Regions from separate parts of the Rhizobium sp. M1 genome, predicted to be linked through region 3. Evidence: riboswitches for the same ligand, from Rfam matches in the RefSeq annotation. Region 3 holds a riboswitch; each other region holds the start of a gene.
What was found. A riboswitch is a leader RNA that binds a small molecule or an ion and turns the genes downstream of it on or off. The one in region 3 is predicted to bind thiamine pyrophosphate.
Positions count from the first base shown of each region.

Region 1: linked by a shared signal. The riboswitch ahead of CO655_RS00410 (ABC transporter permease) and the one ahead of thiM (hydroxyethylthiazole kinase) in region 3 are both predicted to bind thiamine pyrophosphate.
Region 2: linked by a shared signal. The riboswitch ahead of thiC (phosphomethylpyrimidine synthase ThiC) and the one ahead of thiM (hydroxyethylthiazole kinase) in region 3 are both predicted to bind thiamine pyrophosphate.

Region 1 is NZ_NWSW01000001.1:75,729-83,234, reverse strand. Features, by position in the region: partial or broken gene CO655_RS00415 (ABC transporter ATP-binding protein) at 1-504, opposite strand, end outside; gene CO655_RS00410 (ABC transporter permease) at 501-1,307, opposite strand; TPP riboswitch at 1,516-1,629, opposite strand; gene soxR (redox-sensitive transcriptional activator SoxR) at 1,962-2,432, shown strand; gene CO655_RS00400 (SDR family oxidoreductase) at 2,553-3,323, shown strand; gene CO655_RS00395 (metalloregulator ArsR/SmtB family transcription factor) at 3,426-3,767, shown strand; gene CO655_RS00390 (LysR family transcriptional regulator) at 3,847-4,740, shown strand; gene CO655_RS00385 (formate dehydrogenase subunit gamma) at 4,872-5,351, shown strand; gene CO655_RS00380 (NADH-quinone oxidoreductase subunit NuoF) at 5,348-6,904, shown strand; gene fdhF (formate dehydrogenase subunit alpha) at 6,968-7,506, shown strand, end outside.
Region 2 is NZ_NWSW01000023.1:107,467-114,972, forward strand. Features, by position in the region: gene CO655_RS22595 (AAA family ATPase) at 1-1,805, opposite strand, end outside; gene CO655_RS22600 (DNA repair exonuclease) at 1,805-3,073, opposite strand; TPP riboswitch at 3,365-3,496, shown strand; gene thiC (phosphomethylpyrimidine synthase ThiC) at 3,592-5,424, shown strand; gene thiO (glycine oxidase ThiO) at 5,427-6,413, shown strand; gene thiS (sulfur carrier protein ThiS) at 6,410-6,607, shown strand; gene CO655_RS22620 (thiazole synthase) at 6,609-7,382, shown strand; gene CO655_RS22625 (thiamine phosphate synthase) at 7,379-7,506, shown strand, end outside.
Region 3 is NZ_NWSW01000003.1:335,740-343,245, reverse strand. Features, by position in the region: gene CO655_RS05595 (invasion associated locus B family protein) at 1-447, opposite strand, end outside; TPP riboswitch at 1,129-1,225, shown strand; gene thiM (hydroxyethylthiazole kinase) at 1,268-2,071, shown strand; gene thiE (thiamine phosphate synthase) at 2,068-2,703, shown strand; gene thiD (bifunctional hydroxymethylpyrimidine kinase/phosphomethylpyrimidine kinase) at 2,700-3,533, shown strand; gene CO655_RS05575 (GNAT family N-acetyltransferase) at 3,757-4,236, shown strand; gene CO655_RS05570 (glycoside hydrolase family 3 N-terminal domain-containing protein) at 4,261-5,283, shown strand; gene CO655_RS05565 (ABC transporter substrate-binding protein) at 5,327-6,973, shown strand; gene CO655_RS05560 (ABC transporter permease) at 7,032-7,506, shown strand, end outside.

The DNA of each region.
Region 1 (7,506 bases), on a different contig from region 3:
GCGCGTCAGCGCGTCCAGCGCGCCGAAAGGCTCGTCGAGCAGCAGCATGTCCTGGCTCTGGACGACGGTGCGCAACAGCGCGGCGCGCTGGCGCATGCCGCCGGAGAGCTCGGCGGGATAATGGTGTTCGAAGCCGGCAAGGCCGAAATGCTCGAACAGCGGCGCCACGGTGGCGCGGGCGGCGCGACGGCTCATGCCGCCCACCTCCAGGCCGAGTGCGGCATTGTCGATGATCCGGCGCCAGGGCATCAGCGCGTCGCGTTGCGGCATGAAGGCAAAGGAATGCGGTGCCTGTTCCAGCGGGGCGCCCTTGAAGAGCAAGGCGCCTGAATCGGGTCGAAGCGCCTGGGTCAGCAGTCCGAGTACCGTCGACTTTCCGGAGCCGGAGGGGCCGACGATCGAGACGAACTCGCCGCTTGCGACAGCGAGCGAAATGTCGCCGAGCACCTGCATGCCGTCGAAGGATTTCGAAATCTTGCGCAGTTCGACCAGTTCATCGGTCATCGGCGGCGCTCCCCGGACGGTTGCCAGGGCATGACGAGGCGCTCGATCATCAGCGTCACTCCGAAGAGGCAGAGTGTCAGTACGGCGCTGACGACGACGGCGGCGAGGACGAGATCCGGCCGGAAATTGTTCTTGGCGTTGAGGATATAGATGCCGAGGCCGCGTGCGGCTCCCGCATATTCGGCAAAGATCGCGCCGACGACGGCATAGGTGATCGAGATCCTGAGGCCGGCGAAGAAATAGGGCAGCGAGGAGGGAAGCCGGGCCAGGCGGAAAATGCGCCAGCGGCTTGCCTTCATCGAGTTCAAGAGTTCAGCGATGTCGCGGTCGGTTGCCTCATAACCCTGCAGCAAAGCGACGAGCAGCGGGAAGAAGGTGACGAGCGCAACCAGCAATATCTTCGGCAACAGGCCGAAACCGAACCAGAGGACGACGAGGGGCGCGATCGCCACCAGCGGCAGGGTCTGGCTGGCAATGAAGATCGGCAGCAATGCCCGGCGCATGAAGGGCATGAAATCCATCAGGATCGACGAGACGAAAGCGAAGGCGAGCGACAGGGCGAAGCCGCCGAGTGTGGCGCCGAGCGTCGGCCAAGTGTTTGATATCAACGCTTCGCGGTTCAGCCAGCCCTGGGTCAGGATGCGCGAAGGCGCCGGCAGGATGGACGGTTTGATGCCGGAGAGATCGACATAAAGTTCCCATGCGGCCAGAAAAGCAAAACCGGCGAGCAGGGCGGGGGTCGCCCGGTAGAGGGCGGCACCGAGCGCGGCAAGGCGCGAATCCGATGGTGGTGGCGATGTCATCAGCGTCGATTTCAGGCTTTCGTCCGGCTGCATGATTCTTCAGGTCGGAATCGATCCAAGGACAAAATCATGCAGCGATTCAAAGTGCCGCGGCGCCCTTGGCGCGCTTGAAAAGTCGCGCGGCGCCGCAGATGCGCAAACCTGTCGAAGACATCGGGAATGGTGCCGGCGAGCCTGCCGGATATCGGAAAGGGTGACACTTGTGCGCCGGAAAACATCTGAACCTCGCTCCGCTGGCATTACCCAGATCAGCTTTGAAGGGTCCGGAGGCTTGCGCTTCTCATCTCAGCCCCGGCGACACGGAGCTCCCCTGTTATTTCAGCGAAAACTATCATCGGGGTTTTCTTACCGCAACCGCAAAATCACACATCCGTCCGCCGGGTCGGAACGGAACCGCGGACGCGAAAAAACACCCGGGCGGAGTCCTGCCCGGGTGTTTTCCGAGGTTCCGTACCTGCCGGGAACGGAACCCGAGCTCGTCTCAGGCGGCTATATCGGCAGGACGCGGCCGTGGCGAGGGTGGCAAATGCCGGCGCCATGATTTCAGTCCGCTATCGACCGGGTGATCTGACTGTCGCTCCTTCCTGCACCTGGGCTTTACGCCCGGGGGAGCAGGCGTTATAAAACCTCAACTAATATTGAGGTCAAGAGGCGATGGATACGATCACCGTTACGCCGCTCGGCAGGCTTTTGACGGTCGGCGAAGTGGCGGAACGCAGCGGTCTTGCCGTCTCGGCATTGCATTTCTATGAGGCCAAGGGGCTGATCTCCAGCATCCGCACGCGCGGCAATCAGCGGCGTTACGGACGTGACGTGCTTCGCCGGCTCGGCATCATCAAGGTGGCGCAACGTGTCGGCATTCCGCTTTCGGAAATCCAGACGGCGTTTGCCTCCCTGCCGCAGGGGCGCACGCCGACGGTTGCTGACTGGCAGACGCTGTCGGCGCGCTGGAAGAATGAACTCGACGAGCGAATCAGACGGCTCAGCCTGCTGCGAGACCGTCTGACCGGCTGCATCGGCTGCGGCTGTCTGTCGATCGACAGCTGCCCCTTGCGCAATCCCTGCGATCGGCTTGGCGAGGAAGGGCCGGGTGCGCGGCTTCTGGAGAGCGGGAACGAAAGCTGAGCCTCCCGGAGCTCTCTCCTGCGCGGAAAGATCGATGCGTGCCTTTCTTTCGGCCGGCGCGCGCATATGTTAAGGGCGAATGACGCAACCGGCGGCATCGTCCGCGAGGAGGACGGCTTCGTGTTCCATCCGAGACTATTCGAAAATCGCAATGTCGTCGTCACCGGCGCCGGGCGGGGCATCGGCCTCGAGGTGGCCCGGCAGTTCCTGGACTGCGGCGCGAAGGTGATCGTCCATACCGGGCGCAAACCGGGACGGGATCTGCCGGATTTCCTGCTGACGGCTGGATCGGAAAGACGGGCGCTGTTGCTCAACGCCGATTTCACCGCGGTCGGCGGCGCTGCGCAATTTGCAGAGGACGCTCTCGCCTTCTTCGACAAGGTGCATGTGCTCGTCAACAATGCCGGCACCATGCTCGGCCGTTTTCCGGCCGCGACGCTGACCGACGCGGATTATGAAGCGATCGTACGGCTGAACCAGACGTCGGTGGTGGCGCTGACCCGGGCGCTGTTGCCGGCATTGAAGGCGGCCGAAGGCGCCGCCATCGTCAACACGGTTTCGATTTCAGCGCTGACTGGCGGCAGTCCCGGTTCTTCGGTCTATTCGGCCTCGAAAGCCTTCGTTTCCACCTATTCCAAGGCGCTTGCCCGTGAGCTGGCGCCGGATGGCATCCGGGTCAATTGCGTCTCGCCGGGAACGATCGAGACGGATTTCCATGAGCGCTATTCCTCCCGCGAAAAGCTGGAGCAGACGCGAAAATCCATTCCCCTGCAACGGCTCGGCACGGCCGAGGATTGCGCTCCCGCCTATCTGTTCCTGGCGTCTTCTTCGCTCTCCGGATACATTACGGGCCAAGTCCTCGAGATCAACGGCGGTCAGCTTATCTGCTGATTTACTTGGACCTTTTTTGGCATTTCATCACATTTGACGAATTCGCTTGTGCGAATATGCTATTGTGCTGATCTACCTTTTGCTTCCCTTCCGAGATGCCGAATGCCGTTGCCTATACCGGAGCCGGGGATGACCGGCCAGGAATTGCACAAACTCGCTGCAAAAGCCCATGAAGCGAGCGATCTGCTGAAGGCGCTGGCGCATCAGAGCCGACTTCTCATCCTCTGCATCCTCGCGAATGAGGAGCGGACAGTGGGTGAAATCGAGAATATTCTCGGCATACAACAGGCAATGGTCTCGCAGCAACTCGCGCGTCTGAGGCTCGAAGGGCTGGTCAATACGCGCCGTCAGGGCAGGCTGGTCTATTACAGCATCGGCAATCTCAGCGTGCTTGCCTTCCTCGAATCGCTGTTCGATCTTTTTCCGGCTGCCGAAAGCGGTTAAAGCATGTCGGGTCGCGCGGCGGCTGCCGCGCAGAAGATGGGCTGGATCCGGATGATATCATGCCGGGTCGGGAGACCGGATGATCGACAAGCTGGAATTCTTCATCGCCCTTGCCAATGAAAAGCATTTCGGCCGCGCTGCGGAGGAATGCGGGATTTCGCAGCCGACGCTCTCGGCCGCCATCCGCCAGCTGGAGGATCAGCTCGGCGTCATGCTGGTGCAGCGCGGGTCGCGGTTTCAGGGGCTGACGCCGGAGGGGCAGCGCGTGCTCGAATGGGCGCGGCGCATCGTCGGCGATGCCCGCACCATGCGCGAGGAAATGCGCGCGGCGCGGCGCGGTCTTTCCGGCCACATTCGCCTCGCCGCCATTCCGACGGCGCTCGCCATGCTGTCGCGCATCACCACGCCCTTTCAGGAACGACATCCGGGCGTGACCTTCTCGATCGTCTCGCGCAATTCGCTGCAGGTGCTGAGCATGCTCGAAAATCTCGAGATCGACGCCGGCATCACCTACCTTGAAAATGAGCCGCTCGGCCGCGTCACCAGTGTTCCCCTCTATGCCGAGCGCTATCATCTGATCACGGCTGCGGGCAGCCCGCTGTCTGATCGCGACACTGTGACCTGGAAGGAGGTCGGCGATCTTCGGCTTTGTCTATTGACCGCCGACATGCAGAACCGACGCATCATCAATCGGCACCTGACGGAAGCCGGCGCGACGGTGCATCCAACCCTCGAATCCAACTCGATGATCGTGCTGTTCTCGCATGTCAGAACCGGACGCTGGGCAAGCATCATGCCGCGCAACGTCGCGAAATCATTTGGATTCCCAATAGAAATCCGCATGATCCCGATCGTTGAACCGGAGGCCCACCATCTGGTCGGCCTCGTCGCGCCGTATCGCGAGCCCTTCACGCCGCTCGTGTCGGCCTTGCTGCATGAAGCGCGAGTGCTCGTGCAGGATGAAGAGCTCTGATAGGAAAAACCTATCAATCCACAAGATAGCTTTATTGATCGTCGCCAGCTTCCTTGAGATGCTGCGTGTGGGATGGCCTCGCTGGGGAGGGCGCCATTCCGCAACGAGCCAGCGGCTGGGAGGGCTGCCTTATGACCATTCATATCGCCGAAGGCGATATCGCAGCACGCACGCGTTCCATTGTCGCCGACCTTCGCTTCCTTGAAGGGCCGCTGCTTCCCATTCTGCATCAAGTTCAGCAGGAATTCGGTTATGTGCCGCAGCAAGCCCTGCCCGTGATCGCGGAGGAACTGAACCTTTCGCGCGCCGAGGTGCATGGCGTGATGAGCTTTTATCACGATTATCGCGACCACCCCGCCGGGCGGCATGTGCTGAAGCTCTGTCGCGCCGAGGCCTGTCAGTCGATGGGCGGCGACGCGCTGGCTGAGCGCATCAAGGCGCTGCTCGGCATCGATTTTCACCAGACGACGCTCGACGGCAGCGTGACGCTGGAGGCGGTCTACTGCCTCGGGCTCTGCGCCTGCGGCCCGTCGGCGATGCTCGATGGCGAGGTGTATGGCCGGGTCGACGATCAGATGGCGACGGAACTCGTTGCGGAGGCGCGCCGATGACAGTCAAGATATATGTTCCGCGCGATGCCGCTGCGCTGGCGCTCGGGGCCGAAAAGGTGGCAAAGGCGATTGCCCAGGAGATCGTCGCCCGCGGCCTCGATGCCGAGATCGTGCGCAACGGCTCGCGCGGAATGTTCTGGCTGGAGCCGCTGGTCGAGGTCGAGCTTGCCGGCAAGCGCATCGGCTACGGACCGGTGAAGGCAAAGGATGTGTCCGGTCTTTTCGACGCCGGCATTGCCAATGGCGGCGATCACCCGCTCTGTCTCGGGGAGGTTGAAGACCTCCCGTTCCTGAAGCAACAGACCCGCCTGACCTTCGCCCGCTGCGGCGTCATCGATCCGCTCTCGCTTTCGGATTACGAGGCGCATGGCGGCCTTGCCGGCCTCCGCCGCGCCGTTTCGATGGCGCCCGCCGAAATCGTCAAGGAAGTCACCGATTCCGGCCTGCGTGGACGCGGCGGCGCAGGTTTCCCCACGGGCATCAAATGGAAGACCGTTCTCGATGCGGCCGGCGACCGCAAATATATCGTCTGCAATGCCGATGAGGGCGACAGCGGCACCTTTGCCGACCGGATGATCATGGAGGGCGATCCCTTCGTGCTGATCGAAGGCATGGCGATATCAGGACTTGCGACCGGCGCCACGAAGGGCTTCGTCTACACGCGGTCGGAATATCCGCATGCGATCGCTGCGATGAGCGAGGCCGTCGCCATCGCGCGACAGGCCGGGATCCTCGGCCCGTCGGTGCTCGGCTCGGGCCGCGCCTTCGATATCGAAGTGCGCACCGGCGCCGGCGCCTATGTCTGCGGCGAGGAGACGGCCCTTTTGAACAGCCTCGAAGGCAAGCGCGGCGTCGTGCGCGCCAAGCCGCCGCTGCCGGCGCATAAGGGACTGTTCGACTGTCCGACCGTCATCAACAACGTGATCTCGCTCGCTTCCGTGCCCGTGATCATGGAGAAGGGCGCCGCCTTCTATCGCGATTTCGGCATGGGCCGCTCGCGCGGCACCATCCCGCTGCAGATCGCCGGCAATATCAGATATGGCGGTCTTTACGAAACAGCCTTCGGTCTTTCGCTCGGCGATATCGTCGACAGGATCGGCGGCGGTACGGCGACGGGACGGCCGGTCAAGGCCGTGCAGGTCGGCGGGCCGCTTGGGGCCTATTTCCCGCGGGCCCTGTTCGACACGCCGTTCGATTACGAATTCTTCGCCGCCCGGGACGGGCTGATCGGCCATGCCGGCATCGTCGTCTTCGACGACACCGCCGATATGCTGAAGCAGGCGCGTTTCGCCATGGAGTTCTGCGCCGTCGAAAGCTGCGGCAAGTGCACGCCTTGCCGCATCGGCTCGACGCGCGGCGTCGAGACGGCCGACAAGATCGCCCATGGCATCGAGCCGGAGAAGAACCGGGCGCTGCTGGCCGATCTCTGCAATACGATGAAATTCGGCTCGCTCTGCGCCCTCGGCGGATTCACGCCCTATCCCGTCATGAGCGCGATGACGCATTTCCCGGAGGATTTTTCGCCGGCGCCGATTGCGGAGGCGGCTGAGTGATGACTTTCCACCTGTTAACTTCCTCCCAATTGCTCATTTCCACGTCCATACAGGAGGCCGACCATGTCTCTCATCCATGAAATCGACTACGGCACTCCCGCTTCGAAATCGGAAACCATGGTGACGCTGACCATCGACGGGCAGCAGATCAGCGTGCCGGAGGGCACCTCGATCATGCGCGCTTCGATGGAGGCCGGCATCGAGGTGCCGAAGCTCTGCGCCACCGACATGATCGATGCCTTCGGTTCCTGCCGGCTCTGTCTCGTCGAGATCGAGGGCCGGGCCGGCCTGCCGGCCTCCTGCACGACGCCGGTGGCGGCCAATATGGTGGTGCGCACGCAGACGGATCGGCTGAAGGACGTCCGCCGCGGCGTGATGGAACTCTATATTTCCGACCACCCGCTCGACTGTCTGACCTGTGCTGCCAACGGCGATTGCGAATTGCAGGACATGGCGGGCGCCGTCGGCCTGCGCGACGTGCGCTACGGCTATGACGGCGACAACCATGTCAGGGCACGCAACAATGGCGAGATCAATCTGAAATGGACGCCGAAGGACGAGTCCAATCCCTATTTCACCTTTGACCCCTCCAAGTGCATCGT
Region 2 (7,506 bases), on a different contig from region 3:
ATCGCTGCCGCCGTTGCCGCTTCGGTCTGGCGGAGCTGGCGCAGCTCGGCCAGTTCCTGCGCGCGTGACAGCCGGCCGGCGGACACCACATCGTCCTGGCGCATCCGCTCCTCGAATGTCCGGGCGGTGGCGGCATTCAAGCTGGCAAGATGCGCCCGCCAGGCGGCATCGCGTTCATCGCGCAGCCTCGCGGCCTCGGCATCGTCGATCGAACCGCCGGCGACGAAAGCGGCGATCCGGGCTTTGGTCAGCGCCTGTTCGGTGCCGAGATCGCGCAGCCGTGCCTCGTGATCGGCAATCCGCTTGTCGATGGAGATCGCCTGGCCACGCCAGGCCTCGGTCTGCCGAGGCTCGGCAGCGGTCGTCCGCTGCAGGGCGACGGCATCCCCTGTCCAGGGCGCAAGCTGTGCGAACTGCTTCTCCTGAATTCGCTTCGCCTGCGCGAGCGCACGTTCTTCCAGGGTGAGCCGCATTGCGAGATCGGACCCGGCCAGCCGGCTCAGGGCGGCTTCGATGCGACCGAGACGCGCGGGATCGACGACCGCGGCTCCGTTTTGCGAGCCGCCTTCCTTGTTCAGCCTTTCGAGATTGTCGCGCGCCCGCACCAGTTCGCGGCCCGCGGCAGCCAGGTTGGCCTCGACGCCGGAACGTCGCTCGATGAGATCGCGGACGATGCCGATCAGCGAGGCGGGCAGCAGCAGCGCCTCGGGCGTCGCATGGCCAGGCTGTTCGAGATCGGCCAGCAGCCGCACCAGCACGCCTTCCTGTTCGGCCAGCGCCAGCCGGCGCTTCGGCAGATCGCTCTCAGCCGCGAGATAGCGGGCGCGGCCCTGATCCAGCATGTCCATATGCGCAGCGACCGCCAGCGCCTTGTCGTCGATCGCGATCGCCTCGATCTCGTCGGCAAGCTGGCGCAGCGTGCGGTCGGCGGTTTCGACAAGCGCCTGCAGCCGCGTCTCGTCGTGGAAAAGCTGCGGCAGCAGGGTGAACCATTCGGAGGGCGGCCGCGGCAGATCGCCCATGCCGGCTGCATCGGTGTCCAGCCGCCGAAGTTCCAGCGCCGCGGGCAGGGCGCCGAGAAGACGCGTCAGCTCCTGGTGCCGAGCCTTGGCCCCGGCCAGTTCCCGCGTCGTCGCGGCATAGGCGGCGTCGGCCTGCTCGTGGGTCGATTTCAGGCCCGAATAGGTGGAGGCAAGCGTGTCGATGGCATTGCGCTCGGCCTTCAGCGCTTCGAGCGCGCGTTTGAGTTCCGCAAGCTTCGTGCTCGACGACCGCTTCTTGTAGATCCCATTGGCTTCGTCGGCTGCCGTTACCAGCGAACGGCTGAGGCCGGCGAGGCCCGAGCTTGCCGAGAACAGCAACTCGCCGAGCTCGCCCTTGCTTTGTATGATGGCGTTGCCGCCTTCCTTGAGCGACTGGTCGTCGAGCGAGAACATGGTGCGATAGGCGTCGCGGCCGACGCCGCCGAGCGCGCCGGCCAAAAGCGCCTCGTTCACAGCCTGTCCCCGATCATCGACGAGGCTGCCGGTCCGCAATTTGAGCCGGGCCAACTCGTGGTCCGCGCCTCCGAATTCCAGCCGCGCACCGACCTTCATCGTGTTGTAGGGATGCAGGAAATTGTAGGTGCTGCGCTCGCCTATGCCGTAGAGCAGGTCGAGATAGGCGGCGAAGGTGGTCGACTTGCCCGCTTCGTTGAGGCCATAGACGATGTGCAGATCGGGCGAACCCGGTCGGACCGCGCCGAAATCGATCGAGTGGTCGGTGAACTTGCCATAACGGATGAGGTCGAGACGGCGCAGGCGCATCAGCTGTCTCCCCGCTCCGCAGCCTTCATCCGGGCGGCGATGTCCTCGGCGCCGTCGGCGAGAAGGCTGTCGATGAAGCGTTCGAAACCCGCCTCGTCATGCCCGGCAAATGCCCGGCTCTCGGGCGGCAGGTCGGCGAGCAGGTCGCGGACCATCTCCCTGACATCGTCGCGAAACCCGCTGCGGGCGATGACCTCGTCCCGCATCAGCGCGCCGAGCTCGATGACGGGATCGGCAACGGCTTCGTCGGCGAGGGGCACCGGCGCTTCGAAGGCGAGCTCCAGCTTCTCGATCCAGGTCCGGCCGACCCGGTCACCGCGCTGCTCGGCTTCCGTCTGCATCAGGTCGACATCGCGGCGAAGCTGCCAGGAGAGCGGCGTGCGACCGGAAAGCCTGAGGCGCGCGACGAGATGCGGCGAGGCCGTATGATCGCGCTGCGCCTGTAGTGCCGCTTCGATCGCCATGGCCGCGTCTCGCCAATCGTCGACACCCGTGAGGTCGACATCGACGCGCTCGAACTGCGCGATGCTGGTGCGCCGCTCCTCGACCGTCACCGTCCGGTCGTCCGCCACGGTCACCAGCGACACCGTCTTGACGCCCGACTCGTTGATGTCGCGGCCTTGCGGCATGCCGGGCATGATGACCGTCGCCGTGCCGGGATAGTGGCTGCGCTGATGAAGATGGCCGAGCGCCCAGTAGTCGAATCCCGAGGCGTGAAGGTCGAGCACGTTGCAGGGCGCATAAACGTCATGGCCGGCCGATCCGGCAAGGCTCGTATGCATGATGCCGATATTGACCGCACCTGCGACCGGCGGCTTGAACTTCGGCAGAAGCGGGTCCGGCGCCTGCGGCTTGGCGAAGCTCAGACCGTGGATCGCGATCGACAGACTGCCCTTCGTCGCCTCCACGGTCTCGGCGTGGCCGCCGAAGACCTTCACCGTATCGGGCATCACCAGCTCCCTGGCGATCTTCGACATCGCATCGTGATTGCCGCGGATCTTGAAGACGCAAATCCCCGCCCGGTTCAGCCGTTCCAGCTGGCTTGCCAGGAAGCGCGCCGTCTTCATCGACGTCTGCTCGCCGTCATAGAGATCGCCGGCGATGACCAGCGCATCGACCTGCTCCTCGAGGCAAAGGTCGACGATCGCGATCAGCGCCTGCCGGCTGGCGTCACTCACGAGATCGGCCAGCTCGGCGTTGCGAAGCGCCAGCGACCGCAGCGGAGAGTCGAGGTGGAGATCGGCAGTGTGAACGAAACGATAAGCCATGAATGCAGAAATCGTGTTGCGACAGAATGATGAGCCGGTGCCGTCGGACAGATGAACGCGCGGTCGCTGTCACGTGGCCGTGAGGATGAGAATATGGAGCACGCGTCCAAGGGGCGCGAGCGAAATGGCCCGGCAAACCGGCCCATCCACAATCAATGTTGCTCGACCGGGGCCGGTCCGGCCGCCGGCACACTCTACGATACCAGCCGATCGGCGACCAGCATCGACAGCCACTGCCTTGAAACGCAAAAGGGCTTCTTGACACAAAGGCCGCTGCGGTCTTTGATGGCGACCATTCACCAGGGGTGTCCCGGCAAGGGGCTGAGATTCTGCTAGACGATTCGGCTTTGCCGATTGTGGCGCAGTGACCCGTTGAACCTGATCCAGTTCATACTGGCGTAGGGACGGTGCGGACGCTGCGGCTGTTGGGCGGATTTTCGCTTTGTCGCGCAAGGCGTCTTTCCATCATTCCAACACTGGAACTGGGTCTCCAAACGTCAAACCTTGGAGCCTCATCCATGAATATTGTTGCACCCCAGCTTACTCCCGTCGTCACCACCGGCTCGCTTCCGGCCTCGACCAAGATCGTCAAACCCGGAACGCTCTATCCGGATCTGCGCGTACCGATGCGCGAAATCAGCCTTCACCCGACCTCCGGCGAGCCGCCGGTTACGGTCTATGATTCCTCCGGCCCCTATACCGATCCGGCCCATATGGTTTCCATTGACGCCGGGCTGCCGCGTTTGCGCGAAGCCTGGGTCAGGGCGCGTGGCGACGTCGAAGCCTATGAAGGCCGGGTGGTGAAGCCTGAAGACAATGGTTTTGCCACGGGCGAGCGGCTGACGCCGGAATTTCCCATTCGCAACACGCCGCTAAAGGCAAAGGCCGGACGCGCCGTCACCCAGCTCGCCTATGCGCGGGCCGGCATTATCACCCCGGAAATGGAGTTTATCGCGATCCGCGAAAACCTCGGCCGGCAGGCCGCGAAGGAGGCGCTCGCGCGCGACGGCGAGAGCTTCGGCGCGCATGTTCCGGATTTCGTGACGCCCGAATTCGTGCGGCGGGAAGTCGCCGAGGGCAGGGCGATCATCCCCGCCAATATCAACCACCCCGAAACCGAACCGATGATCATCGGCCGCAATTTCCTGGTGAAGATCAACGCCAATATCGGCAATTCGGCGGTCACCTCGTCGATGGCGGAAGAGGTGGAGAAGATGGTCTGGGCGATCCGCTGGGGCGCCGACACTGTCATGGACCTTTCCACCGGCCGCAACATTCACAACATCCGCGAATGGATCATTCGCAATTCGCCGGTTCCGATCGGCACGGTGCCGCTTTACCAGGCGCTCGAGAAGGTGAACGGCATTGCCGAAGATCTGACCTGGGAAGTCTATCGGGATACGCTGATCGAACAGGCCGAGCAGGGCGTCGATTATTTCACCATCCATGCCGGCGTGCGGCTGGCCTATATCCCGCTCACCGTCAATCGCGTCACCGGCATCGTCTCACGCGGCGGCTCGATCATGGCCAAGTGGTGTCTGCATCACCACAAGGAGAGTTTCCTCTACGAGCATTTCGAGGAAATCTGCGACATCTGCCGCGCCTATGACGTCTCCTTCTCGCTCGGCGACGGTTTGCGTCCGGGATCGATCGCGGATGCCAATGACGCAGCGCAATTTGCCGAGCTGGAAACGCTGGGCGAACTGACCAAGGTTGCCTGGGCGAAGGACTGCCAGGTGATGATCGAGGGCCCCGGCCATGTGCCGATGCACAAGATCAAAGAGAATATGGACAAGCAGCTCAAGGTCTGCGGCGAAGCGCCCTTCTATACACTCGGACCGCTGACGACCGACATCGCGCCGGGCTATGATCACATCACCTCCGGTATCGGCGCCGCGATGATCGGCTGGTTCGGCACGGCCATGCTCTGCTACGTCACACCGAAGGAGCATCTGGGGCTGCCCGACCGCAGCGACGTCAAAACCGGCGTCATCACCTACAAGATCGCCGCCCATGCCGCCGATCTCGCCAAGGGACATCCGGCCGCCCGCATCCGCGACGACGCGCTGTCGCGCGCGCGCTTCGAATTCCGCTGGGAGGATCAGTTCAACCTCTCCCTCGACCCGGATACGGCCCGCTCCTTCCACGACGAGACCCTGCCGAAGGAGGCGCACAAGGTGGCGCACTTCTGTTCGATGTGCGGCCCGAAATTCTGCTCCATGCGAATTTCCCACGACATTCGCGCCGAAGCTCAGAAAGAGGGATTGGAAGCGATGGCGGCCAAGTACCGCGATGGCGGCGATCTCTACATGCCGGTCGCAGAGGTCGCGAAAACTCCCGCCGGAGAATGACCATGCGCGTTCTCGTCAAAGGGGCCGGCGTTGCCGGCCTCACCGTGGCCTGGCAGCTCTATCGCCACGGCTTCCGCGTCACCCTTGCGGAGCAGGCCGACAAGGCCGGCGCCGGCGCATCCGGCTTTGCCGGCGGCATGCTGGCGCCGTGGTGCGAACGGGAAAGTGCGGAGGAGCCGGTGCTGACGCTCGGTCGCCTTGCCGCCGATTGGTGGGAGGCGGCATTGCCCGGCCATGTCAATCGCCGGGGAACGCTTGTCGTGGCGGGCGGGCGCGATTCCGGCGAGCTCGACCGCTTTTCCCGCCGGACAAGCGGATGGGAATGGCTGGACGAGGCGGCGATCGCCGCTCTGGAGCCTGATCTCGCCGGCCGCTTCCGCAGGGCGCTGTTCTTCCGGCAGGAAGCGCATCTCGATCCACGGCAGGCGCTCGCCGCCCTGGCCGCAGGGTTGGAGGACGCCCGCATGCGTCTCATGCTCGGCGTCACGGGCGAAGCTGATCTTGCCCATTATGACCGGGTAATCGACTGCACCGGTGCCGCCCAGATCGGCCGGCTGCCTGGATTGCGCGGTGTTCGAGGCGAGATGCTCTGCATCGAAACAGGCGAGGTCAGTCTCTCCCGCCCCGTCCGCCTGCTGCATCCGCGCCACCCGATCTATATCGTGCCGCGCAAAAAAAACCGCTTCATGGTCGGGGCGACGATGATCGAAAGCGACGATGCCGGCCCGATTACCGCGCGTTCGCTGATGGAATTGCTGAACGCCGCCTACGCCTTGCATCCTGCCTTCGGCGAGGCACGGGTCACGGAAACCGGCGCAGGCGTGCGGCCCGCTTATCCCGACAATCTGCCGCGCGTGACGCAGGAGGGACGCACCCTCCATGTCAACGGCCTCTACCGCCACGGCTTTCTGCTGGCGCCGGCCTTGGCCGGCGAAGTGGCGCGGCGTCTTCTCACAGAACAAGGACCTCAGGAAAGGAGGGCGTCATGACCTTCATCATCAATGGCGAGGAACAGGAGGTCGCGGCCGCGACGCTCGCAGATCTGCTTCTCGCTCTGGACTACGAAGGCGGGTGGCTGGCGACCGCGGTGAACGGCGAACTGGTGCACCGCGAGGATCGCGCCGATTTCGTGCTCGGCGAGCGCGACCGCATTGAAATTCTCTCACCGATGCAGGGAGGCTGACATGCTGAAACTCTACGACGTCGAGGTCCATTCCCGGCTGCTGCTCGGCACCGCCCGCTACCCGTCGCCCGCCGTCCTGGCAGAAGCCGTGAGACGCTCGAAGGCCGAAATTGTCACCGTCTCGCTGCGGCGCGAGGCCGCCGGCGGCAAGGCGGGCGGCGCCTTCTTCGAGCTGATCCGCGAGCTCGGCGTGCGGGTGCTGCCGAATACGGCCGGGTGCCACAGCGTGCAGGAGGCTGTGCTGACGGCGAAGATGGCGCGCGACGTTTTCCGCACCGACTGGATCAAGCTCGAAGTGATCGGCCATCACGATACGCTGCAGCCCGATGTTTTCGGCCTTGTCGAGGCGGCCCGCATCCTGACCGGCGAGGGCTTTCAGGTCTTCCCCTATACGACCGACGACCTTGTCGTCGCCGAAAGGTTATTGGAGGCCGGCTGCCGCGTCCTGATGCCTTGGTGCGCGCCGATCGGCTCCGCCATGGGGCCGGTGAACCCGATGGCACTGCGGTCATTCCGAGCGCATTTTCCGGATGTGCCGCTCATCGTCGATGCCGGCATCGGCCGCCCGTCGCATGCCGCCGCCGTCATGGAGTACGGTTACGACGCCGTTCTTCTCAACACCGCCGTTGCCGGCGCAAGCGACCCTGCCGCCATGGCCGAGGCCTTCGCACTTGCCATCGATGCCGGCCGCCTCGCGCATGGCGCCGTACCGCTGGAGCCGCGCGACATGGCCGTTCCCTCAACTCCCGTCATCGGAAAGGCCATCTTCTCATGACGCTCGACCCCTTCTATCTCATCGTCGACAGCGCCGAATGGATCGAGCGTCTCGTGCCGCTCGGCGTCAAACTCGTCCAGCTGCGCATCAAGGACCGGCCGGAGCCGGTGCTTCGCGAGGAGAT
Region 3 (7,506 bases):
CAGGGCCTGCTGCGCCCAGCATCCGGCCTCGTTGCAATTGCGATAATCGAGTTTTTCGAGGGGCTTGCCGTCCGCCTTGATCGCCAAGCCGGACGGCAGGAAGACGTTGAGCGGCAGAAGGGCGGTCAGCATCAGCCGCGGCTTGCCCTTGCTCTTGCCCTGAGAAGCGGCCGGCGCGGCGGCGATCGCCAAGGTCAGGACATTGACGTTCTTGCCGTCCTTGGCGACTTGCGCCACCTGCGCGACTTCGCAGGCTGCCGTGTCGCCGGAGCCCGTGCAGCGATAGTACCAGTCGTCGAATTTCTGCGATTTGATGGCCGGCGCCTGGCCTTGAACCACCGCATCAGGAGATTGCGAAAGGGACGGGCTGGAACAACCGAGGAATATCAGGAGGGAGGCGACGGTCCGGAGACCTCCCTTCATGTGGTTTATCGAAAACTTGCCCATCAAAAAATACAACTTCAGGAGGATTTTATTTGCGTGCAGTGCCATATCGCTACAATCGCGCTCACCGTCAACCTGAACGTGTCAGAACGGTAAAGTTTCGGTTAGATATTTACGGCGCGTTTCCATTAGCCAAGTCCTGCATTCGCCGGACTCTTGACAGAAATTTACCGGCAAATCCGAGACTCGACAGTACTGAAATAACGAAAACAATGAGACACCATTCAACTTACGCGGAGCTGTCCAAATGCGCGCCTGCATTGAAAATACGGATAGGCAAACGCGAAGGGCGAATAAAATAATACAATTTGAAATTAAGAAAACCTGCAATCAGAAGAGTGCCTCATCTTCCAAGAAGATTTGTTGGCCACCCGTCACACCCTTCCCCGAATAAACACTGAAACTGCGACAGATCACGCGGGTATTGCGTCACCATCAAATATAAAGGTGTATTTCATCTGAATTGCACCCATGGTTGCCGCTGTTATTCCTGACCAAAAGGGGAGGCAAAGGTCGGGCGTTCCGAGACGCCTTCGCGCAATGCTGCTGTCGCCACCCGAATCATTGGGCTCCCCGGCTGGCAAGATCCGCTGATCATCCGCCCCTAATCATGGCTCAGTCGCCCTCAGCCGCGAACGTCATTTTCGGGATGACAGCCGCGCCCTTCTCTGCGAAAAAGAGGGCGATGAGAGACAGGGGCGTTCGTCGACAGACGGGCTGAGAAGAACCCTTCGAACCTGAACCGGATAATGCCGGCGGAGGGAGTCGCTCGGGGCAACGAAGTAGACGCCGCCCCGCGCCCGCCCCGCCAGAAAGGGGCGCCATGCAGAGCAAGATCACCTCGGGAGCCATGCTGAAGGCGATGCGGGAGAAGCCGCCGCTCGTTCACTGCATCACCAATTACGTCGCCATGAACATCGCCGCCAATGTCCTGCTTGCGTCAGGCGCCTCACCGGCCATGGTGCATGCGCCTGAGGAAGCCGGGGAATTCGCCGGGATCGCGAGCGCGCTGACCGTCAATATCGGCACGCTGTCGACGCAGTGGATCGAAGGCATGCTGGCGGCGGCGAAGGCGACGGCGTCATCAGGCAAGCCCTGGGTGCTCGATCCGGTCGCCCATTATGCTACGGCTTTCCGCCGCAATGCGGTCGCCGATCTCCTAGCGCTCACGCCGACGATCATCCGCGGCAACGCTTCCGAGATCATCGCGCTTGCCGGCGGAGAGAGCCGCGGCCAGGGCGTCGACAGCCGCGATCCCGTCGAGCAGGCGGAGGGTTCGGCCCGTCGGCTTGCGGAGCGGCAACAGGCCATCGTCGCCGTCACCGGCGCGGTCGATTTCGTGACCGATGGCGCCCGGGCGGTGCGCATCAAAGGCGGATCTGTCCTGATGCCGCAGGTCACCGCGCTCGGCTGCTCGCTCACCTGCCTGGTCGGCGCCTTCGCCGCCGCAGTGCCCGAGGATACGTTCGGCGCGACGGTCGCAGCACTCGCAACCTTCGCGGTTGCCGGCGAGGATGCCGCACTCGGAGCGGCCGGCCCCGGTTCCTTTTCCTGGCGTTTCCTCGATGCGCTGGCCGCGCTCGACGGTGAAACGCTCGATGCCAGGGCAAGGATATCGGCTGCATGAAGACTTTCGACCTTTCGCTCTATCTCGTCCTCGACCCCGATCTCTGCGCCGGGACCGGCATGGTCGAGACCGCCCGCCTTGCCGTTGCCGGCGGCGCGACGATGGTGCAGCTGCGCGACAAACAGGCCGGCACGGCACGCATGATCGAGACCGGCCATGCCTTGAAGCAGGCGCTCGTTGGCACCGGCGCGCTCCTCGTCGTCAATGACGATGTCGAGGCTGCCATCGCCATCGGCGCAGACGGCCTGCATATCGGCCAGGAGGATATGAACGCGCTCACCGCGCGGAGCATGATCGGCCCCGAGATGATCCTCGGTCTCTCGGTCGAGACCGAGGCGCTCGCCGCCGCCGTCGATGCCGATCTCGTCGATTATGCCGGCGTCGGACCGGTGTTTGCGACGCCGACCAAGGCCGACCACAAGCAGCCGATCGGCTTTGACGGGCTTGCCAGGCTGGTGAAGGCTTCGCCGGTGCCATCCGTTGCCATCGGCGGCCTCAAGGCTGACCATGTCGCCGAAGTGTTTGCTGCCGGCGCCAGAGGGCTTGCCGTCGTCTCCGCCATCTGCGGCACGCCGGATCCGGAAGCCGCCACGCGCCGCATAGCCGCAGAAATCCGAAAGGTCCCCGCATGATCCGCAACGTCCTCTCCATCGCCGGTTCCGATCCTTCTGGCGGCGCCGGCATCCAGGCCGATCTCAAGGCCTTTTCCGCCCGCGGCGTCTACGGCATGGCGGTGCTGACCGCACTGACGGCGCAGAACACCCAGGGCGTCACCGGCGTGCATCTGGTCCCGCCTCCATTCGTCGCCGACCAGGTCGATGCCGTCTTTGCCGATGTGCGCGTCGATGCCGTCAAGATCGGCATGATCGCCAATGCCGCCATCGCCGACGCCGTCGCCGCCGCACTTTCTAAAGCTCTGGCCGCAGCAACGGCCAACGGACGCGGCATTCCAGTCGTCCTCGATCCGGTCATGATCGCCAAAGGCGGGGCCGCCCTGCTCGCGCCCGAAGCGGTCGACGTGCTGACCCTCCGGCTACTACCGCTTGCCACGCTGCTGACCCCGAACCTGCCGGAGGCCGCCGCGCTGCTGCACCAGCCGGTCGCGACGAACCGGGCTGAGATGGCGGTGCAGGCCGAACGGCTGCGCGCCCTCGGCCCGGCCGCGGTGCTGGTCAAGGGCGGCCATCTCGACAGCGACGAGAGCCCCGACGTGCTGGCCGCCGCCGATGGCCTGCACTGGTTCGAAGCCCAGCGGGTGCCGACCAAGAACACGCACGGCACCGGCTGCACGCTGTCGAGCGCGCTGGCGGCCGAGCTTGCCAAGGGCGCCTCGGCGCGAGAAGCGGTCGCCATCGCCAAGGATTACCTTGCCGGCGCGGTCGCGGCGGCCGGACACCTTACCGTCGGCTCAGGCCACGGGCCGGTGCAGCATTTTCATGCGCTTTGGAAAGACGCCGAATAGGGTCCCTTCACAGAGACGGAGACATCGCGACCACGATGGAAAACGGCCCCGCCTCCCGGGCCGTTTTTGCATTGCGCCACCTTGCATTGAAACCGCGGCCGCGGGTCGACGGCCGCGAGGCGCGATTTGAAATAGCCTGTTGACAAGACGGGTGAGATGGCCAAGTCTATGACATTAAAAGGGGATATGTTCCGCAATAACGGAATAAGAGGAGGAATGACAGGTGCCAGACCTGCTTGTGAGCCTATATTCCGCGCGGCTCGCCGACCTGAAACAGAAAGCCGATGATGTCGGCGCCTCCATCCGCCCGGCCCTCCCCCCGGAGCTGCATCTCGTCGTCAACTGGGTTCGCGAACACTTCAGCGAGAACTGGGCAAGCGAGGTCTCGGTCGCCTTCTCCCGCCAGCCGGTCGCCTGCCTGATCGCGATCGAAGGCGGAACGCTTCAAGGCTTTGCCTGCTACGACACGACGGCGCGCGGCTTCTTCGGCCCGACCGGCGTTGACCCGCAAGCCCGCGGCAAGGGCATCGGGCTCGCGCTGTTTTCCGCCTGTCTTGAGACGATGAAGAGGCTCGGCCATGCCTATGCCTTCATCGGCGATGCCGGTCCGGTCGATTTTTACGCCAGGACCGCAGGCGCCATCACCATCCAGGCCCCCGACAAGGGCATTTACGAAGGCATGCTGAGAAGCATGCCGAAATGACCATCTGATACCGGAGCACTAGACTTGTCCTCGACCCCACTCGCCCTTTTCGTCGGCCTTCCCAATCCGGTTCTTTCGGATGAGGAATTCGCGCTGCTTCGCGAGACCAATCCGCTCGGCCTCTTCGTCGGCCGGCGCAATCAGCGCGAGCCGGAGCAGACGAAGCGGCTGATCGAACGCTTTCGCGAAGCCGTCGGCCGCGACGACGCCCCCGTCTTCACCGACCAGGAGGGCGGCCGCGTCCAGCACCTCGATGCTGGTCCCTGGCCGCTCTTCCGCAGCTCCGGCCAGTTCGCCGAGCTCGCGCGCCGCGATTTCGATCTCGGCAGAAAAGCATTGCGCCTTTCCTCCCAGGCCATGGGCGCGATGATGACGGAACTCGGCCTTTCGAGCGGCTGCTCGCCCGTTCTCGACCTCGTCTTCGAGACGACGAGCGCGGTCATCGGCGCCCGCTCCTTCGGCCCGGATCCCGATGTCATCGCCGCCCTCGGCCGCGAGGTGGTCGACGGCCTGCTCGAGACCGGCAACATGCCTGTGATGAAGCATATTCCCGGCCATGGCCGGGCGACGCTCGACTCCCACAAGGAGCGGCCGGTCGTCGACGCCAGCCGAGAAACGCTGACCACGACGGATTTCAAACCCTTCGTCGCATTGAAGGACACACCCTGGGCCATGGTCGCCCATGTCGTCTACTCCGCCTACGACAGGGAATTGCCGGCCTCCGTCTCACCGATCATGCACGACGTCATCCGCAAGGACTTGGGTTACGGGGGCGTGCTGATCTCCGACTGCATCTTCATGGAATCGCTCTCCGGTACCCTGCCGGAACGCGTCAAACAGGTGCTCGACGCCGGCTTCGACATCGCGCTCCACAGCCATGGCGATATCAGGGAAAGCGAAGCAGCCGCCAAGGCGGCGCGCCCGTTGACCGACGCCGCACTGCAGCGGATCGCCGCCGGCAAGGCCCGTCTCGGCAATCTCAAGATCGACTATCGGGCCGCCCATGCCGAGGTCGAAGACATATTTGCAAGCGCGCTGGTCTCCTGACTGGCGCGCCAACTCTCACCGTATAAAAGAAGGGGAATAAAACATGAAAAAATATCTTCTTGCCGCCGCCGGGCTGACGCTGCTTTCGGGATCTGCCATGGCGCAGACGATCCTGACGGCCAATATCGAACCGGCGACGACCTGGGTTCGCAACTTCAACCCGTTCAACCAGACCTCGGCGCGCCAGTCGACGCTCGATTTCATCTATGAGCCGCTTGTTATTTTCAATCGCTTCGACAGCAACAAGCCGGTCTACCGTCTGGCCGAAAGCTTCAAGCTTTCCGACGACCTGAAGAGCATCGAGTTCAAGCTGCGTCCGAACCTGAAATGGTCGGACGGCAAGCCGTTGACCTCAGCCGACGTCAAGTTCACCTATGACTACCTGAAGAAATTCCCGGCGCTCGATTTCGTCAGCATCTGGACCTTCGTTACCGACGTCCAGGCCGTCGATGCCCAGACCGTGCGCTTCACGCTCGCCAATCCGAGTTCGCTCGCCGCCGAGCAGATCTCGCAGCTGCCGATCGTCCCCGAACATGTCTGGAAGGATGTCGCCGACCCAGTCACCTTCGCCAACGAAAACCCGGTCGGCAGCGGCCCGTTGACCGAGGTCCCGCGTTTCACCGGCCAGACCTACGACCAGTGCCGCAACCCGCACTATTGGGACAACGCGCATCTGAAGGTCGATTGCATCCGTTTCCCGCAGCTTGCCGACAACAATCAGATGCTGACGGCAACGGCCGACGGCACGCTCGACTGGGGCGTCTCCTTCATTCCCGATATCGACAATGTCTATGTCTCCAAGGACCCGGCGCATTTCCACTACTGGTATTCGCCGAGCAGCATGGTCGCCTTCCTGTTCAACCTGGAAACCGCGAACGAGAACAACAAGAAGGCCTTCAACGACCTGAAATTCCGCCGTGCCGTGTCGATGGCGCTCGACCGCAAGACGATGATCGACGTCGCCGGCTATGGCTACCCGACGCTGAACGAAGATCCCGGCCTGATGGGCGAGCTTTACAAGAGCTGGGCGGATCCGTCGGTCAAGGCCGATTTCGGCAAGTTCGCCACCTATGACGCCGACGCCGCCAAGGCGCTGCTCGACGAGGCCGGCTACAAGGACAAGGACGGCGACGGCTTCCGCGACAATCCCGACGGCAGCAAGATCTCCTTCTCGATCATTGTCCCGAACTCCTGGACCGACTGGGTCGATACTGTCAACATCGCCGTCGAAGGCATGCAGGCGGTCGGCATCGATGCCAAGATCGAAACGCCCGAAGAAGCCGTCTGGACCGGCAACCTCATCAACGGCAGCTTCGATGCGGCGATCAACAGCCTGCCGGCTTCGGCCTCGCCCTACTACCCCTACAAGCGCGCCTTCAGCGCTTCGGACAAGGGCAAGACCCGCTTTACCGCGCAGCGCTGGTTCAATCCTGAGGTCGAGAAACTCGTCACCGAGTTCACCCATACCGCGGATCTCGCCAAGCAGAAGGAAACGATGAACAAGGCGCAACGCATCGTCGCCGAAAACATGCCGATGATTCCGGTGTTCAACAATCCGAACTGGTATCAGTACAACACCAAGCGCTTCACCGGCTGGTCGACCAAGGAAAATCCCTTCGTCAATCCGTCGATCTCGCGGACGAACCCGGCACGCCTCTTGAACCTGCTCGCGCTCGAGCCAGCCAAGTAAAGGCATTGATCCCGGGAGCGGTGGCGTTCAACGCCGCTCCCGCCACGACGGAGTTCCCATGGCTTTCCTGCTTCGCCGCCTCGTCTTCTACATGGCAGCCTTCATCGCGGCAGCGACGATCAATTTCTTCCTGCCGCGGCTGATGCCGGGCGATCCCGTGCAGATCATGTTTTCGAGCGCCGGCACCGAATTGCCGCCGGAAAGCCTGCAGGCGCTGAAGCTCACCTTCGGCTTCGTCGATGGGCCGCTCTGGCAGCAATATCTCACCTATCTCGGCAGCATCTTCACGGGCGATCTCGGCCGCTCGATCAAGTATTTCCCGCTGCCGGTCACCTCGGTGCTCGGCCATGCCCTGGTCTGGACCGTCGCCCTGATGGGGACGGCGACGATCGTCAGCTTTGCGCTCGGCACCTTGCTCGGCATCCTTGCCGCCTGGCGCCGCGGCAGCAGGTTCGATGTCGTCGTCTCCGTCGGTGCGATCTTCGCCACCTCGGTGCCGGCCGTCGTCACCTCGCTGATCGTGCTTTTCATCT